Regions from separate parts of the Bariatricus sp. HCP28S3_A7 genome, predicted to be linked through region 2. Evidence: predicted binding sites of a transcription regulator. Region 2 holds the regulator's gene; the other holds the start of a gene.

Region 1 (10,324 bases), on a different contig from region 2:
TGTATATCTAAATTATGCCGAATACTGCCGCGAACTCGGTGTGGAATTCATGGCCAATTATTATACCCCGAAGAATCAGGCATTGAATCCCAGTATACGCACGGAACGCCCTTATCCGATTATTACGGTGGAGCACTATCTCCAAAAAGCAATCGATGCCGGTATTGTAACGCCCACCATCCCCCTTGAGGATATTTGTACCGATATCCGTATGCTGGTCATCGGAAATGTATTTGAATGGTGTCTCCATAACGGAGATACAGATTTTGAAGGAAATATCCGGCGTTCACTGGGGCATTATCTGGATGGGATATTTTAGAAAAACGTTTTTATAAAAGACGTTATTGGGAGGCGTGCCCCATTCGGGTCACACCTCCTCCTTTCTAAGACTTTCGATTTTCCTACAGTCTCCTTCTTTATTCTTCTGCCCACACCAGCGCGCATTTCACAGCTTTCTTCCATCCCTTCACCAGTTTTTCTCTGGTTTCACCCGGCATTTCAGAAGCAAATGTTCTGGAAAGTGCCCAGTTTTCACGGATATCGTCCGTATTTTCCCAATATCCGACAGCAATTCCGGCCAGATACGCAGCGCCCAGAGCGGTTGTCTCGACGCATTCCGGCCTCAGTACATCCACGTCCAGAATATCGGACTGGAACTGCATCAGGAAATTATTCATGGAAGCGCCGCCATCCACTTTCAGGCTTGTGATCTTCACGCCGGATTCCTGTTCCATCACATCAAGAATGTCTTTTGTCTGATAAGCCATGGATTCCAGGACCGCCCGAATAAAGTGTTCTTTACTGCATCCTCTTGTAACACCGACGATCGTTCCTCTGGCATACTGATTCCAATACGGCGCACCGATACCGGTAAACGCGGGCACAATATAAACTCCGTTCGTGTCCTTCACAGACATGGCGTATTCTTCCGACTGAGCGGCATTTTTAATCATTCTCATCTCATCGCGGAGCCACTGGATTCCCGCACCGGCCACAAACACACTGCCTTCCAGCGCATACTGGACTTCCCCCTCCACGCTGGCTGCTATCGTTGTCAGAAGCCCGTTCCGGGAGACTGCCGCCTTTTCCCCCGTATTCATCAGGAGGAAGCATCCGGTCCCGTATGTATTCTTCACATCTCCCGCCGTGAAACAGCATTGTCCGAAAAGTGCAGCCTGCTGATCACCTGCTGCCCCTGCGATCGGGATACTGTCTCCCAATACGCTTCCTTCTGTATATCCGTAGATATGGCTGGACGGTTTCACATCCGGGAGCATGGATTTCGGAATCCGGAAATATTCCAGTATTTTTTCATCCCAGCAAAGATCATGAATATTGAACATCATCGTCCTGGAAGCGTTGGTATAATCAGTAACATGTACAGTTCCTTTCGTCAGGTTCCAGATCAGCCAGGTATCGATCGTACCGAACAGCAGATCTCCCGCCTCTGCTTCTTCCCTTGCTCCTTCGACGTTATCCAGGATCCACGCCACCTTCGAAGCACTGAAATACGCATCCGGTATTAAGCCTGTTGTCTCATGAACATAATCAGAGAGCCCGTCTTCCACCAGTCTTTCGATCCGGTCTGCCGTCCTTCTGCACTGCCACACGATCGCGTGATATACCGGTTTTCCGGTATGCCTGTTCCATACGACCGTTGTTTCTCTCTGATTCGTGATTCCGATCGAAGCAATCTCAGTCCCCGATGCACCGATCTTGCTGATCGCTTCCGCTGCAACGGAGAGCTGCGATGCCCAGATCTCCATCGCATCATGTTCTACCCAACCGGGCTGAGGATAGATCTGCTTAAATTCTTTTTGTGCCATACTGCAGATATTGCCCTGCTTGTCAAATAAGATACAGCGCGAACTTGTGGTGCCCTGATCCAGTGCCATTACGTATTTTTTCATTACCATTCCTCCATTTATTTTTATATGGCAAAAAACCTTTCAGGCAAGCGTTCCTGAAAGGCTCTTTTAATTTTAGAAGGGAATTTTGCAATTATTGGTATTGGCTACCTCTTTGTGTCTTTATTGTATCTCGTATCAATGCAAAAATCAAATCAGTAATTTTAATATAACCTCTCTATATATAGATCGTATCTATAAGCTATTTCAGCAGAAACTCTTTGCAATTTTAGAATAACACATTTTCTGTAAAAAAGATATTCTCTTGCATGCAAAAAACCTTTCAGGCAAGCGTTCCTGAAAGGTCTTTTAATTTTAGAAGGGAATTTTGCAATTATTGGTATTGGCTACCTCTTTGTGTCTCTATTGTATCTCGTATCAACGCAAAAAGCAAATCAGTTATTTTGATATATAAAGCCAATATATAGATTATATCTATAGTGCTACACAAATTTGTACATTGTGGTTGTCTTGTAGGTATCTCCTTTTCTGCAGATCGGTCCCGGGAAATTCTCTTTGTGGATTGCATCCGGGAAATACTGAGTCTCAAAGCATGCCGCCTGCCGTTTATGATAGATCGCACCGCCTTTGCCCTTTTCATCAATAATAAAGTTACCGGTATAAAGCTGCATTCCCGGTAAATCCGTATAGACTTCCATCGTAATACCGCTTTCATCCGAATGCATTTCTGCTACTTTGGCGAATTTACCATCATTGTTCAGAACCCAGTTGTGATCGTATCCCATACCATAATTTAACGCTTCATAATCATCATAGATATCCCGTCCAAGTTTTTTCTTTGTACGGAAATCCATCGGTGTCCCCTCAACAGGAACAATTTCTCCGGTCGGAATGGATTCCTTGTCTGCGCGGGTAAATGCATCCGCATCGATCCATACTTCCTGTTCCATCACATCTCCCGATGCATGTCCATCCATGTTAAAATAGCTGTGATTCGTCATATTGATCACGGTATCCTCATCCGATACACCATAATAAGAAATCTTTACGGCATTATCCTCTGTCAGTGTGTATGTTACTTCTATATGCAGATTTCCGGGGTATCCCTGATCTCCGTCCGGACTTTCCAGAACAAAGGTAACATGATCCTCTTCAGTTTCTTTAACATCCCAGACTCTGTTATGATAAAAATCCGGTCCACTGTGCAGATTATTATCATTATCATTCTTCACAAGTTCATAGATCTTCCCATTAATCTCAATAGAAGCTCCGCCGATCCGGTTCGCACTTCTTCCCACGGTTGCCCCCAGGAAAAGTCCGCCTGCTTCATATTCCGCTGCTTCATCATAGCCGAGAACCACATCACAGAGATTTCCCTCTTTGTCCGGCACGATAACCTGAGTAAGCGCAGCTCCATAGTCTGTTACGGAAATCTCCATGTTATTACAATTCGTCAAAGTATAAAGCTTCGTCTCATCACCATTCACGGTTGCCCCAAAATCTGTTATTTTCATCATTCCATCCGCCCTTTCTTCAAATCCCCTACGCCGAGGTTATTTTTATTTTTAGAATACCATATTTCAGCAAAAAAAGATATGATTTAAAATCAAAGAATCCACCACATTGTTATATTTTTATCCATCCTGACTATATTTTAACTTAGCTTGCTAAATTGTTTTAATTTTAGTACAATGTATTTATAGAATGTTCAGTTTTATGACGTCTGCTTATAAATTAAATCGATAGAAAAGGCCAAGCAGATGCCATAGGCTTATGCCCCCAACATCATTTTATATTTAAAGGAGAAAAGAACTATGAGTAGACTTGAAATTTCTGCTCCGGATCGTGCCCAGCTTGTCATTGAAGGGCTTTACAAAGATCTGGAACGCAGAATCGAATCCAGTCCTCCGGGACTTTGTCCGGTGGACATGACACGTGCATTTCTTGAGATGTGTCATACACACACCTGTGGAAAATGTGTTCCGTGTCGAATCGGTCTGTGGCAGCTGAAGAACCTGCTGACAGATGTTATGAACGGCGATGCAACGATGGATACGCTTGATCTTATGGAAGAGCTCGCAGTATCAATCATGGAAGGTGCTGACTGTGCGATTGGCTATGAAGCAGCACATATGGTTTACAAGAGCCTGATCGGCTGCCGTGAAGATTACGAAGAACATGTGCATCAGGGGAGATGTACATGCCATTACTCACAGCCGGTTCCGTGTGTATCTCTTTGCCCGGCTCATGTTGATATTCCTGGATATATCGCTCTGGTTGGAGAAGGACGCTATGCAGATGCGATCCGCCTGATTCGTAAGGACAATCCGTTCCCGACTACCTGTGGATTTATCTGTGAACATCCATGCGAGGCACGCTGCCGTCGTAATATTGTGGATGATGCTGTCAATATCCGTGGTCTTAAGAGAATGGCTGCTGACTATGCCGGAAAGGTACCGCCTCCGAAGTGCGGACCGTCAACCGGCAAACGTGTTGCTATCGTAGGCGGAGGTCCGGGCGGCTTAAGTGCGGCTTATTATCTGCAGCTTATGGGTCACCAGACAACCGTGTTCGAGATGCTTCCGAAGCTCGGCGGCATGCTCCGCTATGGCATTCCGAACTATCGTCTTCCGAAAGATCGTCTTGATGATGATATCAATGCAATTCTCGAGACCGGTGTGGAAGTAATCTACGGCAAAAGAATCGGTGAAGATATGACCATTCAGAGCCTTCGCGAAGAGTATGATGCCGTACTTATCACGATCGGTGCAAGTACCGATAAGAAGCTTGGTATCGAAGGTGAACATGCTGAAGGTGTTCTTTCCGCAGTTCAGTTCCTTCGTGATGTCGGAAAAGAACAGAATCCGGATCTTACCGGACAGGAAGTTGCTGTCATCGGAGGCGGAAACGTTTCTATGGATGCTGTACGTACTGCAAAACGTCTCGGTGCCAAGAAAGTTAGCATCGTTTATCGTCGCCGTGTTGCAGATATGACTGCTCTTCCGGCTGAGATTGAGGGTGCTGTTGCAGAAGGAATCGAAGTTCAGACCCTGATGGCTCCGTCACGCATCGCAACCGATGAGAACGGACATGTAACAGGTATTTATGTAACTCCTCAGATGATCAGTAAGATCAAGGACGGCCGTGCAAGTGTACGCCCGACCGGAGAGCCGGATATATTTATTCCGTGCCAAACTCTGATCGTAGCAATCGGACAGGATATTGAATACCAGCATTTCGAAGAAGCAGGTGTTCCTGTACAGCGCGGTAAGATCATTACCCAGAAATACGGCGGATTTGATAATATTCCGGGCGTATTTGCCGGCGGTGACTGTGCATCAGGTCCTGCATCTGTAATCAAAGCGATCGCTGCTGCCAAAGTAGTAGCTGCAAATATTGACGAATATCTCGGATTCCATCACGTAATCAGCTGCGATGTTGAGATTCCGGAAGCTCGTCTTGACGACCGCCCGCCGTGCGGAAGAGTCAACATGACCGAACGCGAAGCCTGCGAACGTGTCTGTGACTTCAACGGTGTAGAAAACTGTATGACCGAAGCAGAAGCAAAACAGGAAGCCAGCAGATGTCTGCGCTGCGACCACTTCGGCTACGGCAGCTTCAAAGGAGGCCGGGAAAAATTATGGTAAACATTACAATTGATAATAAACAAATATCTGTACCCGAGGGTACAACAATCATGGAAGCCGCAGCAAGTGCCGGCATCCCGATCCCTAAGCTCTGTTATTTGAAAGACATCAACGAAATCGCAGCATGCCGTGTCTGTCTTGTAGAGCTTGAAGGCATGGATAAACTGATCACTTCTTGTAATAACGTTGTAAAAGAAGGCATGGTTCTTTATACCAACAGCCCGAAGGTTCGTAAAGCAAGACGCAGAAATGTGGAACTGATTCTGTCTCAGCATGACGGAACATGCTCATCATGTGTCCGCAGCGGTAACTGTGCACTCCAGACTCTGGCCAATGACCTGAACATTCTGGATATTCCGTTCAAACAGCGTCTGGAAGATTTCCCATGGGATAAAGACTTCCCGTTGATTCGCGATCCGAAGAAATGTATCAAGTGTATGCGTTGTATTCAGGTTTGCGATAAGATTCAGGATTTACATATCTGGGATGTGACAAGTACCGGTTCCAGAACCACAATCAATGTAACAAACAATAAAAAGATTACAGAAGTATCCTGTTCATTGTGCGGACAGTGTATCACCCATTGTCCGGTAGGTGCTCTTCGCGAACGCGATGACACAGAAAAAGTATGGGATGCTATTGCAGATAAGAAGAAGGTAGTTGTTGCACAGGTTGCTCCTGCTGTGCGTGCAGCATGGGGAGAGGCACTTGGCCTTCCGCTCGAAGAGGCTACAGTCGGAAAGATTATGGATTCTCTTAAGAGACTTGGCGTTGATTATGTATTCGATACTTCTTTCTCAGCCGATCTTACAATTATGGAAGAAGGAACCGAGTTCCTTGAAAGATTTACCAAAGGCGAACTGAAGCTTCGTCCGATGTTCACATCATGCTGTCCTGGCTGGATTCGTTTCATCAAATCCCAGTATCCGCATCTGGTTCCACAGTTATCCAGTGCGAAATCCCCGCAGCAGATGTTTGGTGCCGTTATGAAGACATACTTTGCAGAGTCCATCGGAGTGGCTCCCGAAGATATCTTCACCGTTTCTGTCATGCCGTGTGTGGCAAAGAAGGGCGAAAGCAATATGGAACTGTTCTACAAAGAATATGCAGGACACGACACGGATATCGTTCTTACGACCCGCGAACTGACGCGTATGATCCGTTCTGCTCACATTGATCCAAAGACTCTGGTTGACCGTGAGTGTGATCCGCTCATGAAGGAATACTCAGGAGCAGGTGTTATCTTTGGTGCGACAGGCGGTGTAATGGAAGCTGCTCTTCGTTCCGCTCATTATCTGGTAACTGGACGTAATCCTGAACCAGACGCATTCAAGATCGTAAGAAGCCCTGCTTTCGGAACAGGTGTCATCGAAGCAGAAGTTAAACTCGGAGACGCAACCGTACGTGCTGCTGTTGTCAGCGGACTTGGCAATACCAGAAAACTGATCGAAGCAATCGAACACGGCGAAGTGCATTATGACTTTGTAGAAGTTATGGCCTGTCCTGGCGGATGTGTAGGCGGCGGTGGCCAGCCGATCCACGACGGCGAAGAACTTGCACATGAGCGTGGAAAGAATCTGTACTTCCTGGATGAGCATTCCAAGATCCGTTTCTCACACGAGAACCCGGATGTTCTGAAGCTCTATGAAGATTATATGGAAAAACCATGTTCTCATAAAGCTCATATGCTTCTCCATACAGACCATAATGCATGGGAGATGCCGCGCGGGAATTAATCTGAGATTATAATTACTAAATACAATGCCCTCCGTTTTAACGGAGGGCATTCTTATAACATCATTATAAAAACTGCGCAAAAACCGACGCAGCAATCACAGTTAAAATCCCTGATACAACTATAGAAAGACTACTCATAGCCCCTTCTACATCTCCCATCTCCATAGCTTTCGCCGTTCCAATCGCATGAGAAGCAGTACCTATACCTATTCCTTTCGCAACAGGATCCGTTATTTTAAATAATTTACAAACAGTGTCTGCACATATATTACCCACAACACCTGTAATAATTATGATTGCAACCGTAATGGATGCATATCCTCCCAATTCTTCCGAAACTCCCATTCCAATGGCTGTCGTTATAGATTTTGGCAGAAAAGTAACGTACTCTTCATGGCTGAATTTAAATAATAATGCCATTGCTAATATAATTCCAAGGCTTGTAAGTACTCCCGCAAAAATCCCCCCAAAAATAGCTTTCCAATTTTTCTTCAAAAGCTCCATCTGTTCATACAATGGTACGGCAAGACAAATTGTAGCCGGTGTCAACAGATAACTCAGATATTTTGCCCCTTCATAATAAGTCGAATAATCAATTCGAAACACAACCAGTATTAAAACAGACAAAAGGATTGAGATTAATAATGGATTAAAAATTGGCAGTTTTAGTTTTGCTTTCATAAGACTTCCTATTCCATATGTTAACAAACTTAACAAAACCCCGAAAAAAACCGAATTTTCAAAAAATACCATTTCTACCTGTCTCCTTTCTTTCGAGCATCCCTATGTATTACCGCCTGTGTTATCCTTCCCGCTACAGCCATAACTCCAATCGTAGAAATGACCGTAACGGTAATATACTGCATCCAGGCAGGCTTAATGATATCCCACGATTCCATCAGTCCGACAGCAGCAGGAATAAACATGAGCGGCATGATTTCTATCATAAATCTACTTGCCTCTTCCACCTTATCAAGCGGAATTAATTTCACTTCAAGACAGAAAAATAAGAGAATAATACCATAAATACTGGCTGGAATTGGCAATGGTATCAAATAATTCAATAGTTCACCTGCAAATGAAAAAATCAAAATAATTCCGAATTGTTTTATATATTTCATAAAATCCCCTCCTATTCAATAAATACCATTTCATCGTATCACATTGTTTTTGTTGATGCAAGAACACATTTTATACACAATTCCATTTTGATCTTTCCCTTTACACAACAAATCAATAAAGATATAATAAAAGCAACAATTCCTTAATGAAACGAGGTGCTAATTATATGTTACATTTCATCGTAAATCCGTGTGCCCGTTCCGGTCTTGGAAAAATCGTATGGGAAAAGATCGAGCAGAAACTTGCGGACGAACAAGTGGCTTATCAAATGTATTTTACACAATACAAATGTCATGCCACTAAAATTGCCCAAGAGATCACATCCGATGGACACCAACATACTCTGGTTGTGCTTGGTGGTGACGGAAGCATAAACGAAGTAATAAACGGTATCTGTTATCTTGACAAAACCACTTTAGGCTATATTCCACTTGGCTCAGGCAATGATTTCGCACGAGGTCTTCAGATTCCATCTGATCCCGAAAAAGCATTGGAAATCGTTCTGCATTCTCCCCATAAGCGCACTCTTAACCTCGGCGTTCTGAACTTTAATTATCAGTCACACCGCTTTGCCGTAAGTTCAGGTATCGGTTATGATGCCGCCATCTGTCATCAAATAAACAGATCTCGTATCAAGCGTATTCTGAACAGAATCAATCTGGGTCAACTTGGTTATGTCGCACTTTCAGTAGGAACGTTATTTCGATGGCACCCCATTAAAATGAAACTACTAATAGATGGAACCAAAACATTGCATTTTCAAAAGGTTTATTTTGCTGCTGCTATGAACCTCCCTTTTGAAGGAGGCGGCTGTAAATTTTGTCCGACTGCAAAACCTGATGATAATTTTTTGGATCTTATTGTTATCGCAGATGTTCCGAAAGTTGCTGCACTTACAATTCTTCCTACGGTTTTTTCAGGTAAACACACTCACATGAAAGGTGTACATATTTATCGTTTTAAACATGCGAATGTAAAAGTCGATGTTCCTTTAGTACTTCATTCAGACGGTGAACCCTTTCCTGCAGAATCGGAATTAGAATGGATGCTCGAATCAGACTCATTACAAATACTTGTACCATAACCAGTTTTATAAGGAGATTTCTAAATGTTACAAATATTAATTGTTCTCTCTTTATTATTAACGTTTTATCTTATTATGATTATGCCGAATTTTTTACGCCGAAAAGAAATGAAACCTTTTCTTCAGCGTGATTATGCACATAGAGGCCTGCACAGTGCAGATAAGCTCATTCCGGAAAATTCCATGGCTGCTTTCCGCGAAGCATTAAATAACAATCTTGCCATTGAACTGGATATCCATCTGACACGCGATAATCAAATTGTTGTTTTCCACGATGAAACATTAGATCGGATTTGTCATGTTCCCGGCACAATAGAAAATTCCTCTTATGAAGAGTTACGATCTCTTCGATTACAAGGGACTTCAGAGCATATTCCTCTATTTTCAGATGTTTTGAATTACGTAAACGGCCGTGTTCCTCTTCTGATTGAACTAAAGCTTCCTTCAACAGATACTCGTCTTTGTAATTATACGCTGAAACTACTTAGAACTTACAACGGACCTGTTTTAATTCAGTCTTTTAATAGCCTTGGAGTACGCTGGTTTTTTAAAAATGCACCTGATATCCTTCGCGGACAGCTTTCATCCTCACTTACAAAAACTAATCCAGAAAGCCCTTATTTGGCACGTTTTTTCGTGCAGCATTTACTGACAAACATGTTCTGTCATCCAGATTTTATTTCCTACAAAATGACAGACACCTCAAATCTTGGTGTATGGTTAAATCAACACCTTTATCGCATTCCAATTGCCGTCTGGACATTGCGTAATCCCAAAACTTATAACCAGGCTCAGCAGAAATATGATATGTACATTTTCGAAGGATTTTCTAAAAAAATATGAAGGTTTTATGAAGAATATTGTAG
Region 2 (10,324 bases):
TGTTGCCACAGCATATCCCCATACGTACTCCACATCTTCTAACATTTCTGCAATCGGTACGGCACCATGTCCGTATCCGTCCGTTTTCACGACAACGATCATCCGCGCATCGTTTTTAATATTACGATACATCATTTGCATGTTATACATTACTGCATCAAGATCGATCACTGCGCGCAGTCTGTTATATGTCTTCATTTCAAGTTTTCCTCCAAAGTTTTTAGTGTTCTGCCAAGCCCCCGGATGAGATCTTCAGCAAGCACACTGTAGGATCCACATTCTTCTCTTGCCGTATCTCCGGCAAGGCCGTGCAGATATACTCCCAACACAGCCGCGTCAAAAGTCGGGAGGTTCTGAGCCATCAGGCCGGCAATCGTTCCTGCCAGCACGTCACCGGAACCGGCCTTCGCCATTGCTGCATTTCCGGATGAATTCAGAAACGTCGGATGTCCGCAAGCTGCGACGAGTGTTCTGCTGTCTTTCATGGCACAAACGACCTGCATTTTTTCAACAAACTCACGTAGAAGAGCGTTCCTATGATTCTTTAGTTCTGCAACAGGATATCCTGTCAATCTTGACATTTCTTTCATATGAGGTGTCAGCACATACTGTTCTTTCTGGCGCGCCCATTTTCTTCGCTCTTCTTCGGTAAATTCCGCAAGAAGATTGAGACCGTCCGCATCAATCACACACGGCTTCCGGTTCATTTCCAGCGTCATTTTAAAAAGTCTCCGCGAATACTCTGAAATTCCAAGTCCGCATCCGATGCAGACCACATCTGCCCATTGAAGCAGATCTGGAAGTTCCCGGAAACAATCTAAGGCCATCTCATCATAAGTCGTGATAATAGCTTCCGGCAGAAGCTGCTGAAGAATCTGTCTGTTGGATTCTTCCGTGTATATCCGTACAAGGCCTGCGCCTACCATGTACGCCGCATGGGCACTTAAGTACGCTGCCCCCGACATTCCCCTACTTCCGGCAATAAGAAGAACCCTTCCATAGCTTCCTTTATTGGAATCCGGCTTTCTCTCCGGCATCCTGGAAATCACATCCTGTTTTTCCAGCATAAAATAAAGATCGTCCCGGTTTTCAAAGCCCGGATCCGTAATGCCGATATCCTTTACCAGTACTTTCCCCGCATACTCGGAACCCGGAAAGAAAACCTGACCTGCCTTAGCGTATGCAAACGTGACTGTCAAATCAGCCCGGAACGCACATCCCAGTACTTCCCCGGTGTCAGCGGAAATTCCGGACGGAGTATCAATCGCAACTTTGTATCCCTGATACCGGTTCATTTGTTCAATCACATTCTGGTAATGTCCTTCGATATTTCGGCAAAGCCCGATTCCAAATACGGCATCTATAATAACACTATATTCCTTCTCCGGTAAAGTGTTTCCTACAGACACGCCCAGATTTTCCAGAATATGCATCTGCTGCTTCGTTTCTTCACTCCTGGATTCCAATTTTCCGGCAAAACACACATCGACCCTTTTTCCTTCTTCGGCAAGCAGTCTTGCCACCGCGAATCCGTCTCCACCGTTGTTGCCGGAGCCGCATACCACCAGTGCATAGGACAGATCAATCTGCTCTTCTTTCATTGCAGCCATACACTGAAGCGCCGCACGTTCCATCAGTACCAGCGAAGGAATCCCGATCTCATGGATCATTCTTCCGTCCGCCGCTTTCATCTGTTCAGCCGTCAATATATATTTCATATTCTCACCTTCCAATACGCAATAAAGAGCCCCGCAGCCGGAACTCTTCTCTCATTACGCCGATTCAGGCAAAATGTGTGTAACACATTCTGTCGAATTATGAATTATCTGTATGTTCCATATTATAACGTGTTATATTGTATGAAAGTCTCATCAGACTCTCCGATAAATGCACGTTCTCAACAATAATATTATCCGGAAGATTCAAATCTGTATGTGCAAAATTCCAGATCGCCCGCACACCATTATCAACCAGAACATTCGCAACATCTATGGCTCTTGTCTTCGGAATCGCAAGTACTCCGATTTCAATATCATTCTTCTGAATAAAATCACTCAGTTCATCCATCATCCGGATCTCCACACCGCGGATCGTAATTCCCACAAGTCGTGGATTCACGTCAAATAATCCTTTTAATACAAAACCTCTTTTTTCAAATGCTGCATAATTAGCCAGTGCCTGTCCAAGATTACCGGCACCGATAATGACCATGTTATGTTGGTTGTCCAGTCCCAGAATTTTCCCTATTTCCGTATATAAGTATTTTACATTATACCCGTATCCCTGTTGTCCAAATCCACCAAAATTATTAAGGTCCTGACGAATCTGGGATGCAGTTACTTTCATTCTCTTGCTCAAATCGTTGGAGGATATTCGTTCCACACCGTGTTCCAGCAATTCGCCAAGATAACGATAGTATCTCGGAAGTCTTCTGATTACTGCCTGAGATATTTCTCTTTCTTCCACCTGACATCCACCTTCCATTCTTATTCTAAATTTCATTATATAAAAATGACATAAAAAAGTCAAACTTAATAGTTGTTTTTTATTGTATTTCCGATATAATGAGGTAGACAGTACCTATTTCTACAGTATAAGGAGGTTTGAAAATGATACTGGCATGCCACAATTTAACGAAATCCTTTGGGGAGCAGGTTATTGTGAATAAAGGCTCCTTTCATATAGAAGACCGTGAGAAAGCGGCGCTGGTCGGTCTGAACGGCGCCGGGAAATCCACAATTTTGAAAATGATCGTCGGTGAATTGAATAGTGATGACGGTGATGTAATTCTTACCAAAGGAAAAACAATGGGCTATCTTGCCCAGCACCAGGACCTGATGAGCGGGAATACCATTTACGAAGAAGTCCGCACCGCCAAATCTGAGATTATCGAAATGGAACGTCAGATTCGTGCACTGGAACTGGAAATCAGTACGCTGACCGGTGACGCACTTCAGATGAAACTTGACACTTATCATAGACTTACCGCTGCATTTGAACGTGCTGACGGCTATTCTTATAAAAGCGAACTGGTCGGTGTTCTTAAAGGCCTTGGGTTTACTGAGGATGAATTTCAGAAACCGGTGGACGCCCTTTCCGGCGGCCAGAAGACACGTGTTTCCCTCGGCAAACTTCTGCTGACGAAACCGGATATTTTACTGCTGGATGAGCCTACCAATCACTTGGATATGAATTCAATCGCATGGCTTGAGAACTACCTGCTGAATTACTCCGGTGCAGTGCTCATCGTCTCCCACGACCGTTATTTTTTGAATCGTGTCGTAACGAAAGTGCTGGAGATTGAAAACGGTACACTGATGACATATATGGGAAATTATTCAGATTATGCCCAGAAGAAACAGCAGCTCAGAGACGCAAGGCTAAAAGAATATCTGAATCAGCAACGGGAAATCAAGCATCAGGAGGCAGTCATCGAAAAGCTTCGTTCCTTCAACCGCGAGAAATCAATCCGACGTGCGGAAAGCCGGGAAAAGCTGTTAAACAAAATCACACCTGTTGAAAAACCGGTTGAGCTGAATACCGATATTCATTTAAGCCTGGAGCCTTCCTGTGTGAGCGGGAACGACGTGCTTCGCGTTGAAGGCCTTGGAAAATCATTTGCTCCCCAGGTCCTTTTTCAGGATGTCAGCTTCGAGATTAAGCGAGGTGAACATGTAGCCATCGTAGGCGATAACGGAACAGGGAAAACGACACTGCTTAAGATTTTGAACAATGTGATCGCGGCGGATTCGGGAAGCTTTACACTGGGAACCAATGTACATATCGGTTACTACGATCAGGAACATCACGTACTTCACATGGAAAAAACGATCTTTGAAGAGATCTCCGATGATTATCCGACACTTACGAATACACAGATCCGGAATGTTCTAGCTGCATTTTTATTCACAGGCGATGATGTATTTAAGATGATCGGTGATTTGAGCGGCGGAGAACGCGGACGAGTATCTCTTGCAAAGCTGATGCTCTCCGAGGCGAACTTCCTGATTTTGGACGAGCCTACGAACCACCTGGACATCGCTTCGAAAGAAATTTTGGAAAATGCATTGAATGAGTACACCGGAACCGTACTTTATGTGTCCCATGACCGTTATTTCATCAACCAGACAGCCACGCGTATTCTTGACCTGGTGAACCATACTTTTGTAAATTATATTGGAAACTACGATTACTATCTCGAAAAGAAAGAGGAACTCACGACGGCATACGCCGGTGGCAATATTTCAGACAAGCAATCTACGAATGAAGGCACTTCTTCAATGTCCCAGTCCAAAATGAGCTGGCAGGAACAGAAAGAAGAACAAGCAAGAATCCGGAAGCGTCAGAACGAACTGAAAAAGACGGAAGAACGCATTACCCGGCTGGAAGAACGAAACCAGGAGATCGATACGCTTCTTATGCAGGAAGAAATCTATACCAATTCCGTCCGGTGTCAGGAACTGGCAAAGGAAAAGGCTGCAAATGAAGAAGAGCTGGAAGAGCTCTATGAAAAATGGGAAGAGCTGGCTGAATAACTGTTAAAAACGCGCCTTATCGGCGCGTTTTTCCTGTTTTTATTTACAATCTCTCAGCGATCGCTTTGATAAAATCTTCGCTGTTCAATACAGTCGGATTTGGAAGCGTCGTGATCAGTGCAAGATCTTTAGTCATATTTCCGCTTTCAATTGTATCGATCGTTGCCTTTTCCAGCTTATCGGCAAAATCCATCAGCTCCTGATTTCCATCCATCTCACCACGTTTTCTGAGTGCCCCCGTCCATGCAAAGATCGTTGCCACGGAGTTAGTAGATGTTTCTTCTCCTTTCAGGTGCTTGTAATAGTGCCGCTGTACCGTTCCGTGTGCTGCCTCATATTCATAGTATCCTTCCGGAGATACCAGCACGGAAGTCATCATGGCCAGTGATCCGAATGCGGAAGAAACCATGTCACTCATCACATCACCGTCATAGTTCTTACATGCCCAGATATAACCGCCTTCAGACTTCATCACACGTGCTACGGCATCGTCGATCAGCGTATAGAAATACTCGATTCCGGCTTCTTCAAACTTCTCTTTGTAATCTGCATCAAAAATCTCCTGAAAAATATCTTTAAAGGTATGGTCGTATTTCTTGGAAATCGTATCTTTCGTTGCAAACCAGAGATCCTGTTTCGTATCCAGTGCATAGTTAAAACAGCTTCTTGCAAAACTCTCGATTGACTGATCAATATTATGCATGCCCTGAACAATTCCGGATCCGGTAAAATTATGAACCAGCTCTCTCGTCTCGGTTCCGTCCTCTGCGGTATAAACCAGTTCTACCTTTCCGGCACCCGGGATCTTCATTTCAGAACCTTTGTAAACATCCCCGTAAGCGTGTCTTGCAATCGTGATCGGCTTTTTCCAGTTCTTTACACAAGGTTCAATTCCTTTTACAACGATGGGTGCACGGAATACAGTACCGTCAAGGATCGCACGAATGGTTCCATTCGGGCTCTTCCACATTTCTTTCAGATTATACTCTTTCACACGGGCTGCGTTCGGAGTGATCGTTGCACATTTTACTGCAACCTTATATTTCTTCGTTGCGATTGCAGAATCCACAGTAACCTGATCGTTTGTCTCGTCTCTGTGTTTCAGGCCCAGATCATAATATTCTGTCTTCAAATCAATATACGGAAGAAGAAGATGCTCCTTGATCATCTTCCACAGGATCCTTGTCATCTCATCTCCGTCCATCTCAACAATTGGTGTCGTCATCTGAATCTTGCTCATGCTTACTCTTCCTTTCTTTTGCCTGTTATTCCTGCTCAATATGAAGATTCTCCATAACATTCAGGATATGAATATGTGCCAGTTCTTCTGCACGGTCCGCATCTCCGGTCCGTAGTGCATTCAGGATCTCCCGGTGTTCTTCCAGAGATTTTTTTGCCCTGTCTTCTTTCTTCACGGATCGTTTTCTTGCCACCTGAACATATTTATGAAAATCAGAAAGAATATGTCTGAGTATCCGGCTCTGACTTGCGTCATAAAGAACCTCATGAAACTTTCCGTCAAGTTCTGCAAGCTGTTCGGCATTTCCACGATTCAAGTGGTATTCTGTAAGAAGCAGGACTTCTTCCATTTCCTGAATCTGCTCCTCTGAAATGTGCTCAGCCGCCCAACGTGCACATAGGCCTTCAAGCATGGAACGCGTCATATAGATATCATGCACGTCCTTCTCCGTAATGCCCGTCACATAGGCCCCTTTGTTCGGAATAATGTGAACCAGCCCCTCCAGCTCCAGCTGACGGAGTGCTTCCCGAACCGGCGTCCTGCTGACTCCAAGTTCCTTACCCAGTGTTGCTTCTCGTAATTCTTCATTTTCCTTAAATTTGCCTTTCAGAATGTCCTCGCGGATCTCCTGAAAAACCTGTCCCCTCAGTGAATATTTATCCATGATTCTGCTCCTGAAAACTATATTTTTTGTTGGGGTCAATATAAAATCTGACCCAAGTATACCTGGCTCATTTTTGTATCATTGTATACAACGATACATTTATTGTCAATAGGCTAGATTATTTTTTCTGCTACATCCGTTTTTCATACTTCATCAATGTCTTGATGTATTTTACCAACTGCTGGTATCGCATTTCCATCGTCTGTGCATTTTCTGTAAAATCCATACTCTGCGCAGCGGCGGAAAGGAATTCATCTGTGAGTTCTGTTTTATATTTTTGAAGGAACCGCAGTTTTTCTTCGTTGCTGCTCAGATCAAGAAATCGCATGATCAGACTCTGTTCCTCCTCATCCGCCACTGCGGTCTCTTCCTCCAGTTCAAACCGATATTCCTGATCTACATCCGGGAATTTTCTCTTATCGACCTGCTCCAGAAACATTTCCAAAGGTCGTGCAAATACCGGATGTTCTCCGTAAAGTCCTTCATAAACGACAAGCTCTTCTGCACGCTCTGTATGCTTTGCAATTGCAAGTACGCGATAACGATTCCCTTTAAAATGTCTGTAACACTCACCGACTTTCGGCATTCTGCCTTGTTTCATGATTCTCATCCCTTATCTAATAGAGTTTGGCACTGATTGTTTTAGGACGGAATCCTTCTCGCTCCAATGCCTGAATAATTCTGTTTTTGTGTTCCGTTCCAAATGCTTCCATGGTGACTCTGAGTTCAACGGCAGCATTTCGATTAATGCTGACAAACTGATTATGCTCCAGTTTAATTACATTTCCCTGTTCATCAGCAATTGTCTTTGCGACGCGCACAAGTTCACCCGGTTTATCCGGAAGAAGTACGGATACAGAAAAAATACGGTCTCTCTGAATCAATCCATGCTGTACGATGGATGACATGGTAATGACATCCATATTACCGCCGCTTAAGATACAAACAACCTTTTTGCCTGTCAGATCCATCTGTTTTAAAGCAGCCACAGAAAGAAGTCCTGAGTTTTCGACAACCATTTTGTGATTCTCGACCATATCAAGGAATGCACCGACCAGTTCATCATCTTCTACTGTAAGGATATCGTCTACATTTTCCATAACATACTGAAGCGTCTTTTCACCAACTGTTTTTACAGCGGTACCATCTGCGATCGTATTTGCGCTCGGAAGAGTCACAACATGGCCTGCCGCTACGGCCGCTTTCATACTGGCTGCTGCTGCCGGTTCCACACCGATCACTTTGATCTTAGGATTCAGCATTTTCGCAAGTGTAGAAATACCCGTGATCAGTCCGCCTCCGCCGATCGGCACAAAGATATAATCGACCGTCGGAAGTTCCTGCACGATTTCCATCGCGATCGTTCCCTGTCCTGTTGCAACATCAAGATCATCAAACGGATGAACAAATGTATAGCCGTGCTCCTCCGCCAGCTCATAAGCCTTTGCACAGGCATCATCATAGACATCTCCGTGAAGTACCACTTCCGCTCCGTAACTCTTGGTACGATTGACTTTGATGAGTGGGGTAACGGTCGGCATAACGATGGTAGCCTTACATCCAAAGGCTTTTGCGGCATATGCGACACCCTGTGCGTGGTTTCCTGCGGATGCAGCGATCAGTCCTCTGGCGCGTTCTTCCTCTGACAAGGTACTGATCTTATAATAAGCGCCTCTGAGCTTATAGGCACCTGTATACTGCATGTTTTCCGGTTTCAGATATACTTTAGCTCCGGTCTGTGCGCTTAAATGCTCACTGTAAACCAGTTTGGTAGGTTTGGTGACCCGTTTTACAATCTCGCTTGCTTCTTCAAATTTCTCTAACGTTAACATGTCTCTTCTCCTTCTTCTGTCGTAAATAAAGCGTTTACAAACTGATCTGAATCAAATTTCTGCAGATCATCAATGGATTCTCCCACTCCGATATATTTAACAGGTATTCCGAGTTCTGCCTGAATCGCAACGGCAATTCCTCCTTTTGCGGTACCGTCCATCTTCGTCAGAATGATACCGGTAATGTCTGCAACTTCACTGAATTCTCTGGCCTGTGCAAGTGCATTCTGACCGGTCGTTCCATCCAGCACGACCAGAGTCTCGCGGTACGCTTCCGGATATTCTCTCTCCAGCACACGATTGATCTTCTTCAGCTCTTCCATCAGATTCTTTTTATTATGAAGTCTTCCCGCCGTATCACACAGCAGTACGTCGGCCTTTCTCGCTTTAGCAGCCTGGACCGCATCATAAACGATGGCTGCTGGATCCGCTCCTTCCTGCCCGCCGATCAGATCGGCCCCGGAACGGTTTGCCCATTCTCTTAGCTGTTCACCGGCTGCCGCACGGAATGTATCTGCTGCCGCAAGGACAACTTTTTTGTTCTGGTCTCTCAGTTTTCCCGCTAGCTTTCCAATGGTTGTCGTCTTGCCAACCCCATTTACTCCAATCACCAGAACTACCGATGTTCTTTCTTCAAATTCATAAGCCGTCTCTCCTACATACATCTGTTCTTTGATGCTGTCGATCAGAAGCTGCTTACATGCGATCGGCTCTTTGATGTGCTGCTCTTTAACTTTTTTGCGCAGATCCTCAAGAATCGCATAAGTGGCCTTTACTCCCAGATCTCCCATGATCAGAATTTCTTCCAGCTCTTCATAAAAGTCTTCGTCAATATTGGTAAATCCGTGGAAAATACTGTCAATGCCCGATACAATATTGTTTCTGGTCTTAGTAAGCCCGGACACAAGTCGTTTAAAAAATCCCATTTTCTCTTCAGCCATATAATGCCTCCCATTCCTACTGATCCAGTTCATTTTCCAGAAGATCGACAGACACAAGCGTAGACACGCCTTTCTCCTGCATGGTAATACCGTAGAGGCGGTCTGCCGCCGTCATGGTACCTCTACGATGCGTGATCACAATGAACTGTGTATATTTTGTAAGTTTATGTAAATACTGTGCAAATCTGGTTACATTGGAATCATCCAGTGCTGCTTCGATCTCATCCAGCAGACAGAAGGGCGATGGTTTCAGATTCTGGATCGCAAAAAGCAGCGCAATCGCGGTCAACGCCTTCTCTCCACCGGAAAGCTGCATCATATTCTGCAGTTTCTTGCCCGGTGGCTGTGCGATGATCCGGATGCCCGCTTCCAGAACATCTTCATCCTCCATCAGCTCCAGTGTACCCTTTCCTCCACCAAATAGTTCTTTGAAAACCTGATTGAATTCCTGCGCGATACGCCCGAACTGCTCGGTGAACTGTTTTCTCATCGCTTCATCCAGTTCCTCGATAATCTTCGTAAGTGTTGTCTCCGCTTCGACCAGATCGTCATGCTGACCTTTCAGGAACTCATATCGTTCCGCAAGATTTTTAAAATCCTCTATTGCATTGACATTGACCGAACCGAGTGCTTTAATTTCTGCCTTCAATTCCTGGATCCGCTTCTTCATCATAGACAGATCTGTCAGATTTTCATCTCGTATCTCAAGAGCCCTGTTGTAAGTAAGTTCATACTCTTCCCACATATAATTGATCTGTTTTTCAGATGCTTCCTCATAGCCGGTTTTCCGGCTGTCCAGACGGAAAACTTCCTTGTCCAGTTCTGCCATATGTTTCGACAATTCGTCCCTTTTTCCAAGGAAAGCCTTGTTCTTCTGATTCAGTTTCTCGCGTTTTTCACGCGATTCTTCAATCTGGGTTTTCAATTCCGTAAAGAGTTCTCCTGAATCATCGATGGTCTTTCGAATTTCTGCGATCTGCTTTTCTTTCTCTTCAATTTCACCGGAGTTCTCGCCCTTGCTTGCATCTAAGGATGCCAGTTCTTCCTCAAATTTCACAATTTCTTCACTGATACGATTCAGATTCTCCTCAATGAATGCATTCTTCTGATCC

What was found. The regulator Rex, encoded in region 2, represses fermentation and respiration genes when NADH is low (regulators of the CRP and FNR family bind a similar motif). The targets are predictions, from matches to a motif close to ATTGTTAANTANTTAACAAT.
Region 1: the regulator Rex is predicted to act here: its motif matches at 3,491-3,510, upstream of ACTNA4_RS10620 (NAD(P)-binding protein).

What each region holds. Positions count from the first base shown of each region.
Region 1 covers NZ_JBQHSG010000014.1:46,079-56,402, reverse strand. Annotated here, with positions in the region: gene ACTNA4_RS10635 (TetR/AcrR family transcriptional regulator) at 1-319, shown strand, start outside; gene glpK (glycerol kinase GlpK) at 417-1,910, opposite strand; gene ACTNA4_RS10625 (aldose epimerase family protein) at 2,351-3,382, opposite strand; gene ACTNA4_RS10620 (NAD(P)-binding protein) at 3,683-5,515, shown strand; gene ACTNA4_RS10615 ([FeFe] hydrogenase, group A) at 5,509-7,251, shown strand; gene ACTNA4_RS10610 (LrgB family protein) at 7,316-8,005, opposite strand; gene ACTNA4_RS10605 (CidA/LrgA family protein) at 8,008-8,373, opposite strand; gene ACTNA4_RS10600 (diacylglycerol/lipid kinase family protein) at 8,541-9,458, shown strand; gene ACTNA4_RS10595 (glycerophosphodiester phosphodiesterase family protein) at 9,483-10,301, shown strand.
Region 2 covers NZ_JBQHSG010000003.1:43,957-54,280, reverse strand. Annotated here, with positions in the region: gene alr (alanine racemase) at 1-198, opposite strand, end outside; gene ACTNA4_RS02780 (NAD(P)H-hydrate dehydratase) at 195-1,718, opposite strand; gene ACTNA4_RS02775 (redox-sensing transcriptional repressor Rex) at 1,816-2,466, opposite strand; gene ACTNA4_RS02770 (ABC-F family ATP-binding cassette domain-containing protein) at 2,610-4,535, shown strand; gene ACTNA4_RS02765 (NADP-dependent isocitrate dehydrogenase) at 4,579-5,775, opposite strand; gene ACTNA4_RS02760 (GntR family transcriptional regulator) at 5,801-6,439, opposite strand; gene ACTNA4_RS02755 (DUF1653 domain-containing protein) at 6,570-7,040, opposite strand; gene ilvA (threonine ammonia-lyase) at 7,057-8,271, opposite strand; gene ftsY (signal recognition particle-docking protein FtsY) at 8,265-9,212, opposite strand; gene smc (chromosome segregation protein SMC) at 9,229-10,324, opposite strand, start outside.